2 regions of the Paenibacillus sp. FSL R7-0272 genome follow, and region 2 is predicted to be linked to the other one. Evidence: predicted binding sites of a transcription regulator. Region 2 holds the regulator's gene; the other holds the start of a gene.
The links. Region 2 encodes CtsR, which represses protease genes until heat stress. Its sites were predicted from a motif close to ATGGTCAATAAAGGTCAAACA; they were not measured.
Positions count from the first base shown of each region.

Region 1 (8,559 bases), 1.1 Mb from region 2:
TCTTGAACCGGATCACGTGGAGCCGTTGCCAGAAGCTGTGGAGGCTATACGCCAAGCAGATGCGATTCTGATTGGCCCAGGTAGTCTATACACGAGCATCCTTCCTAATCTGCTTGTGCCCAAACTGGCAGAAGCTGTCGTTGAAACGGATGCGGTGAAGATGTTTATTTGTAACGTAATGACACAGCCGGGAGAGACCGATAATTATACAGTGAGTGATCATCTTAAGGCAGTGCATGATCATATTGGTCACCAGCTCTTTGACTACGTGATCGTGAACAATGGTGACATTCCGCTACAAGTGCAGAATAAGTATGCGGAAAAAGGAGCAAAACCGGTTGTTCTCGATATGAATGTGCTGAAAAGTTCAGGTTATCAGGTTGTCGCAGATACGCTGGTATTGTTCAAAACCTATCTGCGCCATGATGCTGATAAGCTCAGCCATCATATTTACCAACTGGTCCAAAATTGGATGTTACGGAAGAGGTGAAGTCCCATGTCATTTGCAGCACAGACCAAAAAAGAATTAACGATGATTGAAAGTGAAGCGTGCTGCGAACAGGCGGAACTTTCAGCCCTCATCCGTATGCTTGGTGCAGTGCAGTTATCGAATAAAAAAGTCATCTTGGATATTTCGACAGAGAATGCTGCGATCGCAAGAAGGGCATACTCTCTGCTTAAAAAGCATTTTCAAGTGCATACGGAATTGTTGGTTCGCAAAAAAATGCGGCTGAAGAAGAACAATGTGTATATTGTTCGTGTTCCGTCTATGGTTCAGGAGATTCTAAAGGAGCTGCACATCGTCTCTGAAGGATTCTTGTTTACTCCTGGCATTAATGAAGAGTTACTGGAGAAGAATTGTTGTAAGCGAGCCTATCTTCGTGGTGCGTTTCTGGCAGGTGGTTCCGTAAATAACCCGGAGGGCTCCTCATATCATCTGGAGATTGCGTCCATGTATGAAGAGCATTGTCAGGCACTGGTGGATTTGGCTAATGAATTTCATCTTAATGCCCGGTGTATAGAAAGGAAAAAAGGATTCATCCTATACATTAAGGAAGGCGAGAAAATCATTGAGTTGCTTAGCATCATTGGTGCTCACCAGGCCTTGTTCAAGTTTGAAGATGTTCGAATTATGCGGGACATGCGTAACTCGGTGAATCGAATTGTCAATTGTGAGACAGCTAATCTGAACAAAACGATTGGCGCAGCGGTTAGACAAATCGACAATATCCGTTTACTGCAAAAGGAAGTAGGTCTGGAATCTCTTCCGGATAAGCTACGTGAGGTAGCTGAGGTAAGGCTTGCTCATCCCGATATCAATCTGAAGGAAGTAGGCGAATTGCTAAAAGGTACGGTGAGCAAATCGGGCGTGAACCATCGCCTTCGGAAGATTGATGAGCTTGCTGAGAAAGTGCGTGCGGAACGTTAAAGTTGAAGGTTGAAACGAATCATTTAGGTTTAAGGTTTGTTATGACCTTACCAGGTCGTGTTGGGTTACTCGTGCGGGTGAAGGAGAGGCTTCGGCTCTGGATTTTTGCCTATGCTGGCGGGCTATGTTTTTTCTTCTAGTGTCCTGCACGGGTTAATGGTATAATGTTGTATAAATATAATTGTGTATTTAATGTCCAGATTTCATAATAGGGGGTAAGTTTCTATGACAAAGCACCCGGTAGTTGTCCGTTTGAAAACGGGTCTCCATGCCAGACCTGCAGCACTGTTCGTTCAGGAAGCGAATAAGTACTCATCTGAAGTGTTCGTCGAGAAGGACGATAAAAAAGTAAATGCTAAAAGTATCATGGGAATCATGAGCCTTGCGATCAGTACAGGTACAGAAATCCATATTAGTGCTGAAGGCGCGGATGCGGATCAGGCTGTAAACGCTTTAGTTAGTCTGGTTAGCAAAGAAGAGCTTGAGAATCAATAAGCTTCATGAACTCCATTCAATCCATGAAGAAGTCCCGCAAGGGGCTTTTTTGCGTTTTATATAAAATTTAATTAAACGGGTCCGTCAAGTGCAACATTATGGAATTTGTCCCGTCTGTTAAGGTATCAAATCGCTTCAAGTTTGAGAAGTTAACATATGAGGAGGTTATTCGTAATGGGTAAACAATGGATGAAACCGTTTGGTGCAGTGCTGGTGGCAAGTTCGTTGCTGGTCGGAGGAACGGCTTATGTAGCTCCAGGAAATTATGCTTATGCTGCCGAAGTTCAGGGCGTACAGCAAAATGTAATCAATGTCGTAGGTAAAGGTGAGATTCAAGTGAAGCCGGATATTGCCTATCTGTCCATCGGTGTGAACAGTACTGCCGATACTGCGGCGTCAGCTCAGAAGGCAAATGCTGCTAAGATTCAAAAGGTTACTAATTTGCTGAAAAACACATGGAAGATTAGTGCCGATGATATTCAAACCAGTCAATTTTACGTGCAACCAAACTACACGTATAGCGAAAAAGATGGACAGAAAATTAAAGGTTACACAGCACATCACACATTGACAGTAACATATCGTGATATGGACAAGATTGGTGAACTGCTGGATGCAGCCTCCCAAGCAGGGGCCAATAATATTGAAAATGTACGCTTTACAGTAGAGAATCCAGAGAAATACGAATCCGAAGTGATTGCTAAGGCGGTAGCTAATGCAGATGTGAAAGCAGGAGCGATCGCTAAAGCGGTTAAACGTCAGCTGGGTACTGTTCTATCGGTAAGTCAGCCGGATGCTAATGTTCCTGTGTTCTATGCATCAGAGCTCATGTCGCAAGCGAAGAGTGAATCAGATGCAGGTACACAGATCGAAGCTGGTCAGGTCAAAGTAAGTACCGTTCTGAATATCACATATGAGATGAAGTAAGGAACTTTGCACTTCACGGGATAAAATATTAAATATTAAGAATTTAAAATAATGACAAAAGCACTGTCCTTCGGGGCAGTGTTTTTTTGTTGCACATGCTGGCTTTGAGGAAGTAAGGGGAGAATTATTATTAAAATACCTACAGGAGAATAGGGTATATTATGTCGTTTTTGTATCATTGTTCGTGACAAAACGTTCATTTTAGATAGGTGAAATTGTCTGGTTTTCATCAATATTGTAACTGGAGCTGTAAATCTTTCGTTAGTTTAGCTAGCTATAATAAATAACGTAAGCGTCATGACCTACGCAATTAAAATAGTTTTACATAAAGCACTGGCGCAATAACACCAAAATGTTGAGAGGGGATTAATGAATGAAACCATGGAATAGTGCACTGCTCGCGGCAGGCATCTTAATAGGTGGGGGTTCCGTATGGCAGGGGAGTTTTGCTCAAGCAGCTTTCGTACCTTCTAAAGTAACAACTCCGATTGAAATTGCATTAAAAGCAGAAGGAAATAGCAAGGGAAGCACCTCCCCAACGCTGATCTCGAGCAAAGTGAAACAAAGCAAAGTAAAGGTATTATCAACTACCGCCAAAGTCCAGATTAAAAACACAGAGGTGGCTTTGGAATATCCCCAAGTGAGCGGATTGAACAACAAAAAGGCTGAATCGGCTATCAACAAGGTGCTGAAAAACGAGGTTGATGCATTGGTGGCAAATTTCAAAAAAGAAGCAAAGGGATTTGAAAAACCTACAGCAGAGCACCCGCATGAATTAATGAGTTCATATGAGGTGATGTATAACGAGAATGGTGTAATTAGTTTTGTAACGTCAAGTTACGCAATTCACGGAGGGGCAAACGGTAAAAATATTCGTAATGGACACACATTTGCACTGAGTACAGGCAAAGAGTTGACTCTGTATGATGTCTTGCAAAACAGTAAATCCATGCTTGATAAGCTCAGCAAGAACGTTGGGGAGCAGTTGGAAGCTAAATACAACGTCCGAAGCGAATATAAAGGTCTGGATAAAGATCAGGATTTCTATGTAACTCCTAAAGGGGTCGTGGTGTTCTTCCAACAATATGAGTACACTTCCCGTGCAGAAGGGTTTCCCGAATTTACTTTTAAATATAAAGAAGTTCTTCCTAAAGGAGCAGTACCTTTCAGTAACCTGAAAAAGAAATAAATGACGAACATGAAAAGAAGATTTAATTTCGCAAATTGGAACAATAGCTGCAGATCTTCCCAGGAATGGGTTAATGGTTAGTAAGAGGTTAGCGTGTGACTAATACACAATCGTCGTATATGGTGACGTAAGCAATGAATCTGAGGGTGAATAACAGAGAGGAGTTTTTTAGATGAAAACATGGAAAAAGTGGACGAGTGCATTATTGGCAGCAGGTGTAATTATGGGAGGAAGTACAGCGTGGGTGGATCAATCGGTTCAAGCAGCATCCGTATCTGCCAAAGTAACTGCACCGGCTGAAGTAACGTTGAAATCAGGTGGAAAAACCCTCACGCAAAAAGGGTTGCTCCAAGGTGGATCTACATGGGTGGCGCTGACAGCAGTTAAGGATGTAGCAGGTGGGACATTGAAATATGATGCAAAAACAAAGTCATATACCGTAACTGCAGCGAACAATGCAATGACTGTGAGTTTGATGGATGGACAGCCAAACGTGTATATTAATGGTTTTTATCCTCAAGTGGAAGCAAAGTTGATCCAGGGTCGTTTGTACATCCCGTTCTCTGCAATGAGAGATTATTTGGGTGTACAGGGTAACTGGGATGCCAAAACCAAAACACTGACCCTGAGTAAAGTGAAACAAAATAACGTTCAGGTAAAATCGACCAAAGCGAGTGTAACCGTTAAAAATGCTGAGGTGGATGTGCAATACCCGCAAGTGAGCGGACTAGCGAGCAAAGAGGCCGAAGCTGCGATTAACAAAGTGCTCAAAGATGAAGTGGACACCGCTGTTGCGGCGTTCAAAAAACAAACGTCAGAATTCGGTGGAGCAACCGCAAATCGTCCATATGCATTCGAAGCTTCTTATGTGGTGACTTACAATGAGAACGGTGTGCTGGGTCTGATCACTCAACGTTATGAGGACTATGCAGGCGCACATGGCATGACGACTCGCACCGGTCATACGTTTGCTCTCGACACAGGTAAAGAGCTGTCACTGGATGATGTAATTGCAAACAGCAAATCGATGCGTGAAACGATCAGCAAAAAGGTTGGCGAGCAACTGAAAGCGAACGCGGGAGCCCTGAACGACTACAAAGGCCTTAACAAAGATCAGGATTTCTACGTGACACCAACAGGCGCAGTGGTATTCTTCCAGTTGTATGAGTACACCGCGTATGCGGAGGGCTTCCCTGAATTCAAGTTCACTTACAAGGATATTCTGCCTGAAGGAACCGCACCATTCAGCAACGTAGCTTCTGAGAAGTAAGTTCGTTTTAGCTTAGATGAAATCATAAAATGAAATAAATTCAAGTCAAAACAAGACAAGAGCACTTATACCCTTTATTCGTGAAAAATAATAAACCAGAAGCCTCCGTCAAAGCAAGAATGACGGGGGCTTCTGGTTTATGCAGGCAAGGCACCCCAAGTCCGGGTGGTGAGATTGCCTGTTATAATTAAAAAGCACAGAGCGTGCTCACCTATATTCAAGTGATGCCCGCCCTGCGCTTATTTACGTTGTCTCCAGGCAGCTAAAGCTTAGATGCCTTGGGAGCCTACGTTTTGGATTACTTTATCGATGATACCATAATCGGCTGCTTCAGCAGCACTCATGAAGTAATCACGATCTGTATCTTTTTCGATACGCTCCAGGGGTTGACCTGTGCGCTCGGAGATGATGCGGTTCAAGGTATCACGCATTTTCAGAATGCGACGTGCACGGATTTCGATGTCCGAAGCTTGACCTTGTGCACCACCAAGAGGTTGGTGAATCATAATTTCACTGTTTGGCAACGCAAAACGTTTGCCTTTTGCACCGGCATTCAACAAGAATGCACCCATGGAAGCCGCCATACCTACGCAGATCGTAGATACATCCGGTTTAATGAACTGCATTGTATCGTAAATTGCCATCCCCGCTGTGATGGATCCGCCTGGACTGTTGATGTATAGGTGAATGTCTTTCTCCGGATCTTCCGCTGCCAGGAACAACATCTGTGCCATGATGGCATTCGCGACAACGTCATTCACGTCGCTGCCAAGGAAAATGATACGATCCTTCAGCAATCTGGAATAAATATCATAGGCGCGCTCACCCCGGTTGCTCTGTTCAACGACCATTGGAATATAACTCACGTGAAAAACCTCCTCGGAAATGTAAATGTTAAATGGTGTTTATACTTAAACTGTTACCGTATTAACCACATCATAAACAATCTCAAACAAAAAGTCAAAGAAAGTCAAACTAAGTTTGAAAAAAAAGAAACCTTTCCGGTTTCGTTGGTTAAATGCATTATGAGCTGTTAAAAAATTAAGTGGCGCGCCCGCCAAGAATCGAACTTGGATCTCAGGCTTCGGAGGCCTACGTCATATCCATTGGACCACGGGCGCAAATTATGTGACAGCAATAATGATTATAGCTTATGCACTGGTGAATTGCAAGCAGTTGCTTTGCATGAACATGGTGTGGTTTTCCTTACGATGAATGGGCTCACGTTGTCTTTCATGAATGGGCTGAGCTATTCCGAAGATGGTTTGAATTGTTTCGGAAATGATCATGATGAAGAAGAATGGATAAAGCTTGTATTTCGGTACATGCTATTAGAGGTTTTGGACATGCCCTATGAAAATGAAACACAGCAAGATATAGATGTTATGTGTGGACTTCTTCTATATATGGTGTGAGATCCTCATTTCCTTATCTCGATGTGTAAAGGTTGTGAAAATAGGCGCGTACAAACGCCTGCTAACCTGTCGAAATAAGCAATCGAAACACTTGCATCTCGCGTCAGTTTTAGGTAGAATGAACGTGGGACTTAAAAAGTTAACCCGGGACATTTTAAGGCCATGCAGAAAGCTTGGAACATGAAGCTTGCGGGAGTGGAAAGCATGCGAACGATCTTGGAAGTGCAAAAGCAGCTTCTGCCCGATCTCATGGATGTCTTGAAAAAACGCTATACGATTCTGCACCAGATCATGTTATCGGATGTGATTGGGCGGAGAACGTTAGCCAATTCCATGCAGATGACCGAGCGGGTTCTGAGAGCTGAGACCGATCTGTTAAAGGCTCAGGGACTTATCGAAATTGACAGTGCAGGGATGAAGATCAGCGAGGCGGGTTATAATTTGCTGCAGCAATTAGAACCTGTCGCGAAAGAGCTGTTTGGATTATCCGAGCTGGAAGAGCGAATCAAGCAAGCCTACGGTCTGCAAAAGGTAGTCGTGGTTCCTGGTGATTCGGATATATCTCCTTACGCCAAAAGGGAGCTTGGAAGAGCTGGAGCAAAAGCTCTCAGCAGTATCATGAATGACAACGACGTTGTCGCTGTAACAGGCGGATCAACAACGGCCGAAGTCGCAGAACAACTCACACCACCGACTTCAATGAAGGGTGTCTGGTTTGTACCAGCACGTGGCGGGTTGGGAGAGAGCCTGGAAATTCAGGCAAATACGATTGCATCCACGATGGCAAAACGGACAGGGGCTCAATACAAACTCCTGCATGTACCGGATTTGCTTAGTGACCATGCCTATGAATCACTGATCCAGGACCCGGGAGTTCAGGAGATTTTACAGCTGATCAGGCAATCGCGCATCGTAATTCATGGCATTGGTGATGCTGTGGAGATGGCGAAGAGACGCAAGCTTGCACCGGAGATCATTGACGAACTTCAGGAGCAGGGAGCTGTATCGGAGTCCTTCGGGTATTACTTCAATGGTCAGGGTGAGGTGGTACATACCATGCTTACGCTGGGCATGCGGCTTCAGGATATCGAACGCACCGATGTAGTCATTGGCATTGCGGGCGGCAAAAGCAAGGCAGCTGCCATCCATTCCGTACTGCGGTTCGGACAGGAAGATATTCTGATTATTGATGAGGCTGCGGCCGAAGTCATCGTCGCTGACATGGAAAAGATCTAACTTTTCAGAGATGAAATGGTTTTATTTTGAACACAACTCTTGTTGTCTTGACGGACTTTACCGTCTGTCTTGAATATATAGTTTCATAAAAAACTAATCAAAACTTGGGAGGAACTTACTCATGATTAAAGTAGGTATTAACGGTTTTGGACGTATTGGTCGTTTGGCATTCCGCCGTATTCAAAATGTAGAGGGCATTGAAGTTGTAGCAATCAACGACTTGACTGACGCTAAAATGCTGGCTCATTTGCTCAAATATGATACAACTCAAGGTCGCTTCGATGGCGATGTTGAAGTACATGATGGTTTCTTCAAAGTAAACGGCAAAGAAGTTAAAGTACTTGCTAACCGTAACCCTGAAGAACTGCCTTGGGGAGACCTGGGTGTAGACATCGTTCTGGAATGTACTGGTTTCTTCACAACAAAAGAAGCTGCTGAGAAACACTTGAAAGGTGGAGCTAAGAAAGTTGTTATCTCCGCACCAGCTACTGGCGACATGAAAACCATCGTTTACAACGTAAACCATGAAATTCTCGACGGTACTGAAACTGTAATCTCCGGCGCATCTTGCACAACAAACTGCCTGGCACCTATGGCA
Region 1 covers NZ_CP150221.1:178,133-186,691, forward strand. Annotated here, with positions in the region: gene MKY23_RS00865 (YvcK family protein) at 1-490, shown strand, start outside; gene whiA (DNA-binding protein WhiA) at 497-1,429, shown strand; gene MKY23_RS00875 (HPr family phosphocarrier protein) at 1,655-1,924, shown strand; gene MKY23_RS00880 (SIMPL domain-containing protein) at 2,099-2,851, shown strand; gene MKY23_RS00885 (DUF3298 and DUF4163 domain-containing protein) at 3,225-4,040, shown strand; gene MKY23_RS00890 (DUF4163 domain-containing protein) at 4,213-5,310, shown strand; gene clpP (ATP-dependent Clp endopeptidase proteolytic subunit ClpP) at 5,580-6,176, opposite strand; tRNA gene MKY23_RS00900 (tRNA-Arg) at 6,357-6,431, opposite strand; gene MKY23_RS00905 (sugar-binding domain-containing protein) at 6,930-7,961, shown strand; gene gap (type I glyceraldehyde-3-phosphate dehydrogenase) at 8,083-8,559, shown strand, end outside.
Region 1: the regulator CtsR is predicted to act here: its motif matches at 6,267-6,287, upstream of clpP (ATP-dependent Clp endopeptidase proteolytic subunit ClpP).

Region 2 (8,559 bases):
TTTGTAAAAACCCTGGCTGAGTCATTACATTCAACTCATTCATCACTGGAATCGATAATCCTTCCAACAAACCAAGATCTACGCCGAGCCGCACATCCGACAAACGTTGCGCTGCTTCCTTCGTATCTACAATCGCTGCATGAGACAAAATCCCGTATGAACGCATCACTCGATCCGTAATACGCAGTCTGGAATCAGTAATGAGCCGTTCTCTTGCGGTACGCTCATGACCAATCATCTGTAAAACAACACCGTGGAGGTTGTCGATCACTTCTTGCTCCGTCTGTCCAAGTGTAATCTGATTGGAAATCTGGAACAAGTTGCCCATCGCCTCGCTACCCTCTCCATAGATCCCTCGCACCGTTAATCCCACTTGAGACACGGCACTGAGGATACGGCCAATCTGCTGAGTCATAACCAATGCGGGAAGGTGCATCATAACCGATGCCCTGACACCTGTTCCAACGTTGGTTGGACAACTGGTCAGATACCCTCTGCGATCATCAAACGCATAATCCACGTGCGCTTCAAAAGCATCATCTATAGCGGAAGCTTTCTCCCAGGCCTCTTTGACCTGGAACCCCGGATAGAGGCACTGGATACGCAAATGATCCTCTTCATTGATCATAATACTTACCGACTCATCCTCACTAAGAATTACGGCTCCGTTGGTCGATTCATTCGCCAGACTCGGACTAATCAAATGTTTTTCCACCAGCACACGCTTGTCGAGTTCGTCAATATCGATCAGATCGAGTGTAGTAAAATCACCAAAGGCGTGTACGTCATCGTACTGAAGTACTTCGCTCAGCTTATTCAGCACCTCTTCCGATTGCTCACTCGAAGCCAGCATTGGAAACGGGATATGCTGAAGGTTACGTGCGATCCGGACACGACTGCTGATTACGATCTCCGAATCAGTTGCATCACTGCGCATCCAGTCACTGAGCGCCTTCTCTGTAAAACGCAGATTAGGCATCATGCTTCCCTCCTACTTATGACAAACTTTACTCTTGAGCTATTTCTTTTTCAAGTTCCCGGATCTGGTCACGAATCTGAGCGGCCTCTTCAAACTCTTCTTGAGCAATGCTCTGCTGCAGATTTTGCTTCAGATCGGCAATTTGCCGTTTCACCTTAATACGCCCGCCTGCTCTGGCAGGAACTTTACCTACATGCGATGTACTACCATGCACTCGCTTGAACAAAGGGTCCAGACGGCTGTCAAAATATTTATAACAGGAACTGCAGCCAAAACGACCAACTTTGCTGAACTGGGCATACGTCATGCCACATTCTTCACATTGCAGCGTTTTAGCAGGAGCAGCACCTGAACTTTTGCCTGCCGGATCAAAATCGAGTATTCCTGATAACAGGTTGTGTATAGAGAATCCTCCTGCTGTTCCAGGAATCATCTCCCCCTTCTCTCGGGCACATGATTCACAAATATGAAATTCCGTCTTCTCGCCATTTACAATTTTCGTAAAATGAAGTGTAGCCGGACGTTTGTTACATTCTTGGCACAGCATATAGATGTACCTCCTTTGATCCCGATAGTTTTCATTTACCGAGCAAAGATATTAGCATTGCCTTCAACATTCTGGCACGAATTTGATCCCGGTAAGGAAGTTTGACCATAAGAACTTCTCTCGACACAGCCGCACGCATCAACCCGGCTTCCCGCTTACTTAAAAAACGCGCTTCTTCCAATTGATAAATCAAGCCTTCCGCAGCAGTCTGTCCAATCTCGTCACCAATACTGTGATGCAGATGGTTGTGCAGCGCCGATTGGGCAGGTAATTCAATGCGTTGTATACGAACATATCCACCACCGCCACGTTTACTCTCGACGAGATACCCTTTTTCAAGAGTGAAACGGGTGCTGATGACATAATTGATCTGGGAAGGTACACATGAAAACTGATCTGCCAGATCATTACGCTGAATTTCAATCATTCCTTCGGGACTTTCATGCAAAATACCCTTCAGATATCGTTCAATAATATCAGAGATATTACGCATCCAATCATCCTCCACTGTCTGAAACGTTAAGTCAATAAGGACCACACGCCCCCACAGAGTACACCTTCTCCACCCATTTAACCACTCAGAGAAACAGCGAATCTTGCTGATACAAGTGTTAAACAGGAGAACAAAGGAAGCACGAAGGTCCTTGAATATCCCCTTGATCTTCCAATGATGTGTTCCGACTTACGGTACTTTTCATCAGAGAACAGTAAGAAAGCTAACGTCATATCATAGGTAAATAGTACGTATTCCAGAAATATAATCCTACGTATTTAACCTTGAGTTGACTTTGACTTTCTTTGACTTTATATACATTATAGCATATTTTACTGTTTTGCCAAGTGGGGGCACTATTCATTTTTTACGATTTTACACGAAATATTCGCCTGACACAAAAAAACCTCTCCCGGACCTCGGGAGAAGTTCTCATTGCTTCCAATTGCGCTTAGTATCTGTTGGAATGAAGTCGTACTCGATATAGATCGTCGCTCAAAAGAAATCAAGCAAATAGGTTTCGCGTTTGGGAACTGCCTTTTCCAACGCTTGGATAGCGCTCACTGGCCCTTCCAATCTACCGATCTGTGCCATCTCTGCGGGTCTACGATAACCCATTAACACGGCTGAAAGGGATTGAATACTAAGACGAATCGGCTGATTTAGCTGACCCTCGCCATCCGATTTTGCCTTTTTCCATATTGAAGCGGTTCCGTTCATCGCCACGTTTAATTCCCATACACCTTCGTTCCACGGAGCGTAAGCATCTTCGACATCAAGCCAAATCTGTACGGGCGAGTCCTGACTGGCAAAAGGATACTGCGAAATGAACTGCTCCACGCTCACGATTCGTGCCATAAAGTAAGGCACTACCTCTTGCCCAATCCGTGGATTGTCCAATTGAAATGCAAGCAGATCACTTGCAGGTGCCTGTAAAGTTACTTCGTCAATCATGGAATCGTGATTAGCAATGAACGTCCAAAGCCCTCGTCTGGACTCTTCATTCAAATGAATGAACTCACCGATGGTAAACTTACTTTCCTTGACTTCGTAGAGGACATACCCTTGCGGCACTCCTGCCTCATCATAGTATACAGCACGCTGGCTTCCTTTTTTGACATAAACGGAATTTTCCCACCACGCATCATCACGATTCAAAGTCCCATTATAGCGCGCTGCATAAGCGTCATACACCTGCTTCAATTCTGCAAGCTCAGCATTTCCACGTTTGATCGTGCCTGGTGTCAGTTGCTTGGCAGGCAGTTGAGCCGTAGACAATTTGTATTTCTTATATTCAACATAGGTTTCCCAGCCATACTTTCGATAAAAAGAAAACGAAAACGGATGCAGGAAAGATACACTTTGTTTATTACGATTCATTTCTTCTAGTGCGTATTTCAGCAATCCTGCTACCCAGCCCTTACGTCTATATTCCGGCCAAGTCGCTACACCTGCAATTCCACCCATTTCAAAGGACCTTCCGTGGATATAGGTCTGAAAAGGAATAATCTGCAGCTTGGCTCCAACCTGACCATCCGCATAAACACCCAATACATTATGCTTAGCGAATTCCTGGCGCCGCCTCTCTAACTGATCTTCTGTTAATTTAAATTGAAAAGCATACTCGGAGAGCGCCATACAAGCCTCATAATCGTCGATCGTTAATTTGCGAAGTTCCATACTAATCTGCACCTCATTTTCTTCTAATGTAAGTTCATTCTGTACAAAAGGCTGCTTGTGCCCTTTTCTTACATTTGAGTGTCTCAGAGGTTCCCTTTAAAGTCAAACAAGAGATGTAACGTTCACATCTCCTGAATCATAATGTCTTCTGAATTTTTATATATAAAATAAAAACCACCACCGAATTACATCGGCAGTGGTTCTTTGCTTGGCGGCATCCTACTCTCCCAGGACCCTGCGGTCCAAGTACCATCGGCGCTAGAGGGCTTAACGGTCGTGTTCGGGATGGGTACGTGTGGAACCCCTCCGCCATCGCCACCAAACGAGCATTTGTGAAACAAATGCATTCGCGTTCCATTCGGTCCATCACAGCGGTGTGGATGAATGGTTCAGCGCATATTCAGAGTGTTGTTCTCTGAAAACTAGATTCGAAACGAAATGCACGCGATTTAAAACTTGCTATTGGATAAGCCCTCGACCGATTAGTACTGGTCAGCTCCATGCATTGCTGCACTTCCACCCCCAGCCTATCTACCTCGTCGTCTTCAAGGGGTCTTACATACTGGGAAATCTCATCTTGAGGGGGGCTTCACGCTTAGATGCTTTCAGCGCTTATCCCGTCCGTACATAGCTACCCAGCGGTGCTCCTGGCGGAACAACTGGTACACCAGCGGTACGTCCATCCCGGTCCTCTCGTACTAAGGACAGCTCCTCTCAAATTTCCTACGCCCACGACAGATAGGGACCGAACTGTCTCACGACGTTCTGAACCCAGCTCGCGTACCGCTTTAATGGGCGAACAGCCCAACCCTTGGGACCTACTTCAGCCCCAGGATGCGATGAGCCGACATCGAGGTGCCAAACCTCCCCGTCGATGTGGACTCTTGGGGGAGATAAGCCTGTTATCCCCAGGGTAGCTTTTATCCGTTGAGCGATGGCCCTTCCATGCGGTACCACCGGATCACTAAGCCCGACTTTCGTCCCTGCTCGACTTGTAGGTCTCGCAGTCAAGCTCCCTTATGCCTTTGCACTCTTCGAATGATTTCCAACCATTCTGAGGGAACCTTTGGGCGCCTCCGTTACTCTTTAGGAGGCGACCGCCCCAGTCAAACTGCCCACCTGACACTGTCCCCGCACCGGTTTACGGTACCAGGTTAGAACCTAGATACGATCAGGGTGGTATCCCAACGGTGCCTCCACGCAAGCTGGCGCTCACGCTTCAAAGGCTCCCACCTATCCTGTACAGATCGTACCCAAATTCAATATCAAGCTGCAGTAAAGCTCCATGGGGTCTTTCCGTCTTGTCGCGGGTAACCTGCATCTTCACAGGTATTAAAATTTCACCGGATCTCTCGTTGAGACAGCGCCCAAGTCGTTACGCCATTCGTGCGGGTCAGAATTTACCTGACAAGGAATTTCGCTACCTTAGGACCGTTATAGTTACGGCCGCCGTTTACTGGGGCTTCGGTTCACAGCTTCGGATTGCTCCTAACCACTCCCCTTAACCTTCCAGCACCGGGCAGGCGTCAGCCCGTATACTTCGCCTTACGGCTTCGCACAGACCTGTGTTTTTGCTAAACAGTCGCTTGGGCCTTTTCACTGCGGCCCCCTCGTGCTATTCACACTACCGGGGCACCCCTTCTCCCGAAGTTACGGGGTCATTTTGCCGAGTTCCTTAACGAGAGTTCTTCCGCGCGCCTTAGAATTCTCTTCTCGCCTACCTGTGTCGGTTTGCGGTACGGGCACCTTCATCTGGCTAGAGGCTTTTCTTGGCAGTGTGAGATCATGACCTTCGCTACTGTAATTTTCACTCCCCATCACAGCTCAGCCTTAACAATGTGCGGATTTGCCTACACATCAGCCTTACTGCTTGGACAGGCATCCATCAGCCTGCGTCACTACCCTACTGCGTCCCCCCATCGCTCGTAACGATTTACGGTGGTACAGGAATTTCGACCTGTTGTCCTTCGACTACGCCTTTCGGCCTCGCCTTAGGTCCCGACTTACCCTGAGCGGACGAGCCTTCCTCAGGAACCCTTAGGCTTTCGGCGGATCAGATTCTCACTGATCTTTTCGTTACTCATACCGGCATTCTCACTTGTATAATGTCCAGCGCTCCTTACGGTACACCTTCAACCCTTATACAACGCTCCCCTACCCCTGGATCGACTTCACTCCAGCTTCGAAGTCCTGTGTTTATCCCCTGGGAACCATTTGGTCATCCAAGGCTTCACACCTTGTCAGACAAAAATGTCCTTGTGGTAAACACCGCCTCAAAGAAGCAGTGAAGTCGATCCAAGCCATAGCTTCGGTGGTGTGTTTAGCCCCGTTACATTTTCGGCGCAGAGTCACTCGACCAGTGAGCTATTACGCACTCTTTCAATGGTGGCTGCTTCTAAGCCAACATCCTGGTTGTCTGTGCAACTCCACATCCTTTCCCACTTAACACACACTTGGGGACCTTAGCTGATGGTCTGGGCTGTTTCCCTTTTGACAATGGATCTTAGCACTCACTGTCTGACTCCCGGAAGTAAGTCTATGGCATTCGGAGTTTGACTGAGCTTGGTAACCCTTGCGGGCCCCGCACCCAATCAGTGCTCTACCTCCACGACTCTGTTTTCCGAGGCTAGCCCTAAAGCTATTTCGGGGAGAACCAGCTATCTCCGAGTTCGATTGGAATTTCTCCGCTACCCCCACCTCATCCCCGCATTTTTCAACATGCGTGGGTTCGGGCCTCCAGTGCGTGTTACCGCACCTTCACCCTGGACAGGGGTAGATCACCCGGTTTCGGGTCTACGTCCACGTACTCACTCGCCCTATTCAGACTCGCTTTCGCTGCGGCTCCGGCTCTTCACCTTAACCTTGCACGGGAACGTAACTCGCCGGTTCATTCTACAAAAGGCACGCCATCACCCCTAAAACGGGCTCTGACTTTTTGTAAGCACACGGTTTCAGGTTCTATTTCACTCCCCTTCCGGGGTGCTTTTCACCTTTCCCTCACGGTACTGCTTCACTATCGGTCGCTAGGAAGTATTTAGCCTTGGCAGATGGTCCTGCCGGATTCATACGGGGTTTCACGTGCCCCGCACTACTCGGGATCCGTCTCGGAGGGAACAGACTTTCAATTACAGGGCTTTTACCTTCTTTGGCGGGCCTTTCCAGACCTCTTCGCTTAACCGGTTCCTTTGTAACTCCATGTGAGACGTCCCACAACCCCAAAGAGCAAGCTCCTTGGTTTGGGCTTCTCCGCGTTCGCTCGCCGCTACTGACGGAATCACTATTGTTTTCTCTTCCTCAGGGTACTTAGATGTTTCAGTTCCCCTGGTATGCCTCTACTTGCCCTATGTATTCAGACAAGAGTAACTGGATATTACCCCAGCTGGGTTTCCCCATTCGGACATCCCCGGATCAAAGCTTGCTTACAGCTCCCCGAGGCAGTTTCGTTGTTCGCCACGTCCTTCATCGGCTCCTAGCGCCTAGGCATCCTCCGTGTGCTCTTAGTAGCTTAACCATTGCGCTCGTGTTCGAGCTGTCACTTCCCTTGGTTTGCTTGCGCAAAGCCAAAAGTCGTTCCATTTCGATCACTCGCTCCAGCAATCTACCTTATAAAACACTTCACTTGTTTAACACAAGTTCAGCTAGGATGATTGTTGTTCGGTTACTTGAACCGAGTCATCATTCATCCCTAAAGGAATGTTCTAATTCGCGTTTGTTTCGTTTCGATATCTAGTTTTCAAAGAACACAACAAATAGATGAAATTGTTTGGTGGAGCCAAGCGGGATCGAACCGCTGACCTCCTGCTTGCAAGGCAGGCGCTCTCCCAGCTGAGCTATGGCCCCTCAAATTCCATCAAAACTGAACAAATGGAATAGTAACTTAATATTGCTTGCAAGTTCAGTGAACTTGCTTATTTGAATGTCTTCGTTGCAGAAGACGATTCTCCATAGAAAGGAGGTGATCCAGCCGCACCTTCCGATACGGCTACCTTGTTACGACTTCACCCCAATCATCTATCCCACCTTCGGCGGCTGGCTCCTTGCGGTTACCCCACCGACTTCGGGTGTTATAAACTCTCGTGGTGTGACGGGCGGTGTGTACAAGACCCGGGAACGTATTCACCGCGGCATGCTGATCCGCGATTACTAGCAATTCCGACTTCATGCAGGCGAGTTGCAGCCTGCAATCCGAACTGAGACCGGCTTTGGTGGGATTGGCTCCATCTCGCGATTTCGCAGCCCGTTGTACCGGCCATTGTAGTACGTGTGTAGCCCAGGTCATAAGGGGCATGATGATTTGACGTCATCCCCACCTTCCTCCGGTTTGTCACCGGCAGTCTATCTAGAGTGCCCACCCGAAGTGCTGGCAACTAAATATAAGGGTTGCGCTCGTTGCGGGACTTAACCCAACATCTCACGACACGAGCTGACGACAACCATGCACCACCTGTCTCAACTTTCCCCGAAGGGCACCTGATGCATCTCTGCCTCGTTAGTTGGATGTCAAGACCTGGTAAGGTTCTTCGCGTTGCTTCGAATTAAACCACATACTCCACTGCTTGTGCGGGTCCCCGTCAATTCCTTTGAGTTTCAGTCTTGCGACCGTACTCCCCAGGCGGAGTGCTTAATGTGTTAACTTCGGCACCAAGGGTATCGAAACCCCTAACACCTAGCACTCATCGTTTACGGCGTGGACTACCAGGGTATCTAATCCTGTTTGCTCCCCACGCTTTCGCGCCTCAGCGTCAGTTACAGCCCAGAGAGTCGCCTTCGCCACTGGTGTTCCTCCACATCTCTACGCATTTCACCGCTACACGTGGAATTCCACTCTCCTCTTCTGCACTCAAGTCACACAGTTTCCAG
Region 2 covers NZ_CP150221.1:5,661,540-5,670,098, forward strand. Annotated here, with positions in the region: gene MKY23_RS25010 (protein arginine kinase) at 1-979, opposite strand, end outside; gene MKY23_RS25015 (UvrB/UvrC motif-containing protein) at 1,008-1,526, opposite strand; gene MKY23_RS25020 (CtsR family transcriptional regulator) at 1,558-2,019, opposite strand; gene MKY23_RS25025 (GNAT family N-acetyltransferase) at 2,515-3,699, opposite strand; rRNA gene rrf (5S ribosomal RNA) at 3,906-4,022, opposite strand; rRNA gene MKY23_RS25035 (23S ribosomal RNA) at 4,162-7,210, opposite strand; tRNA gene MKY23_RS25040 (tRNA-Ala) at 7,464-7,539, opposite strand; rRNA gene MKY23_RS25045 (16S ribosomal RNA) at 7,648-8,559, opposite strand, start outside.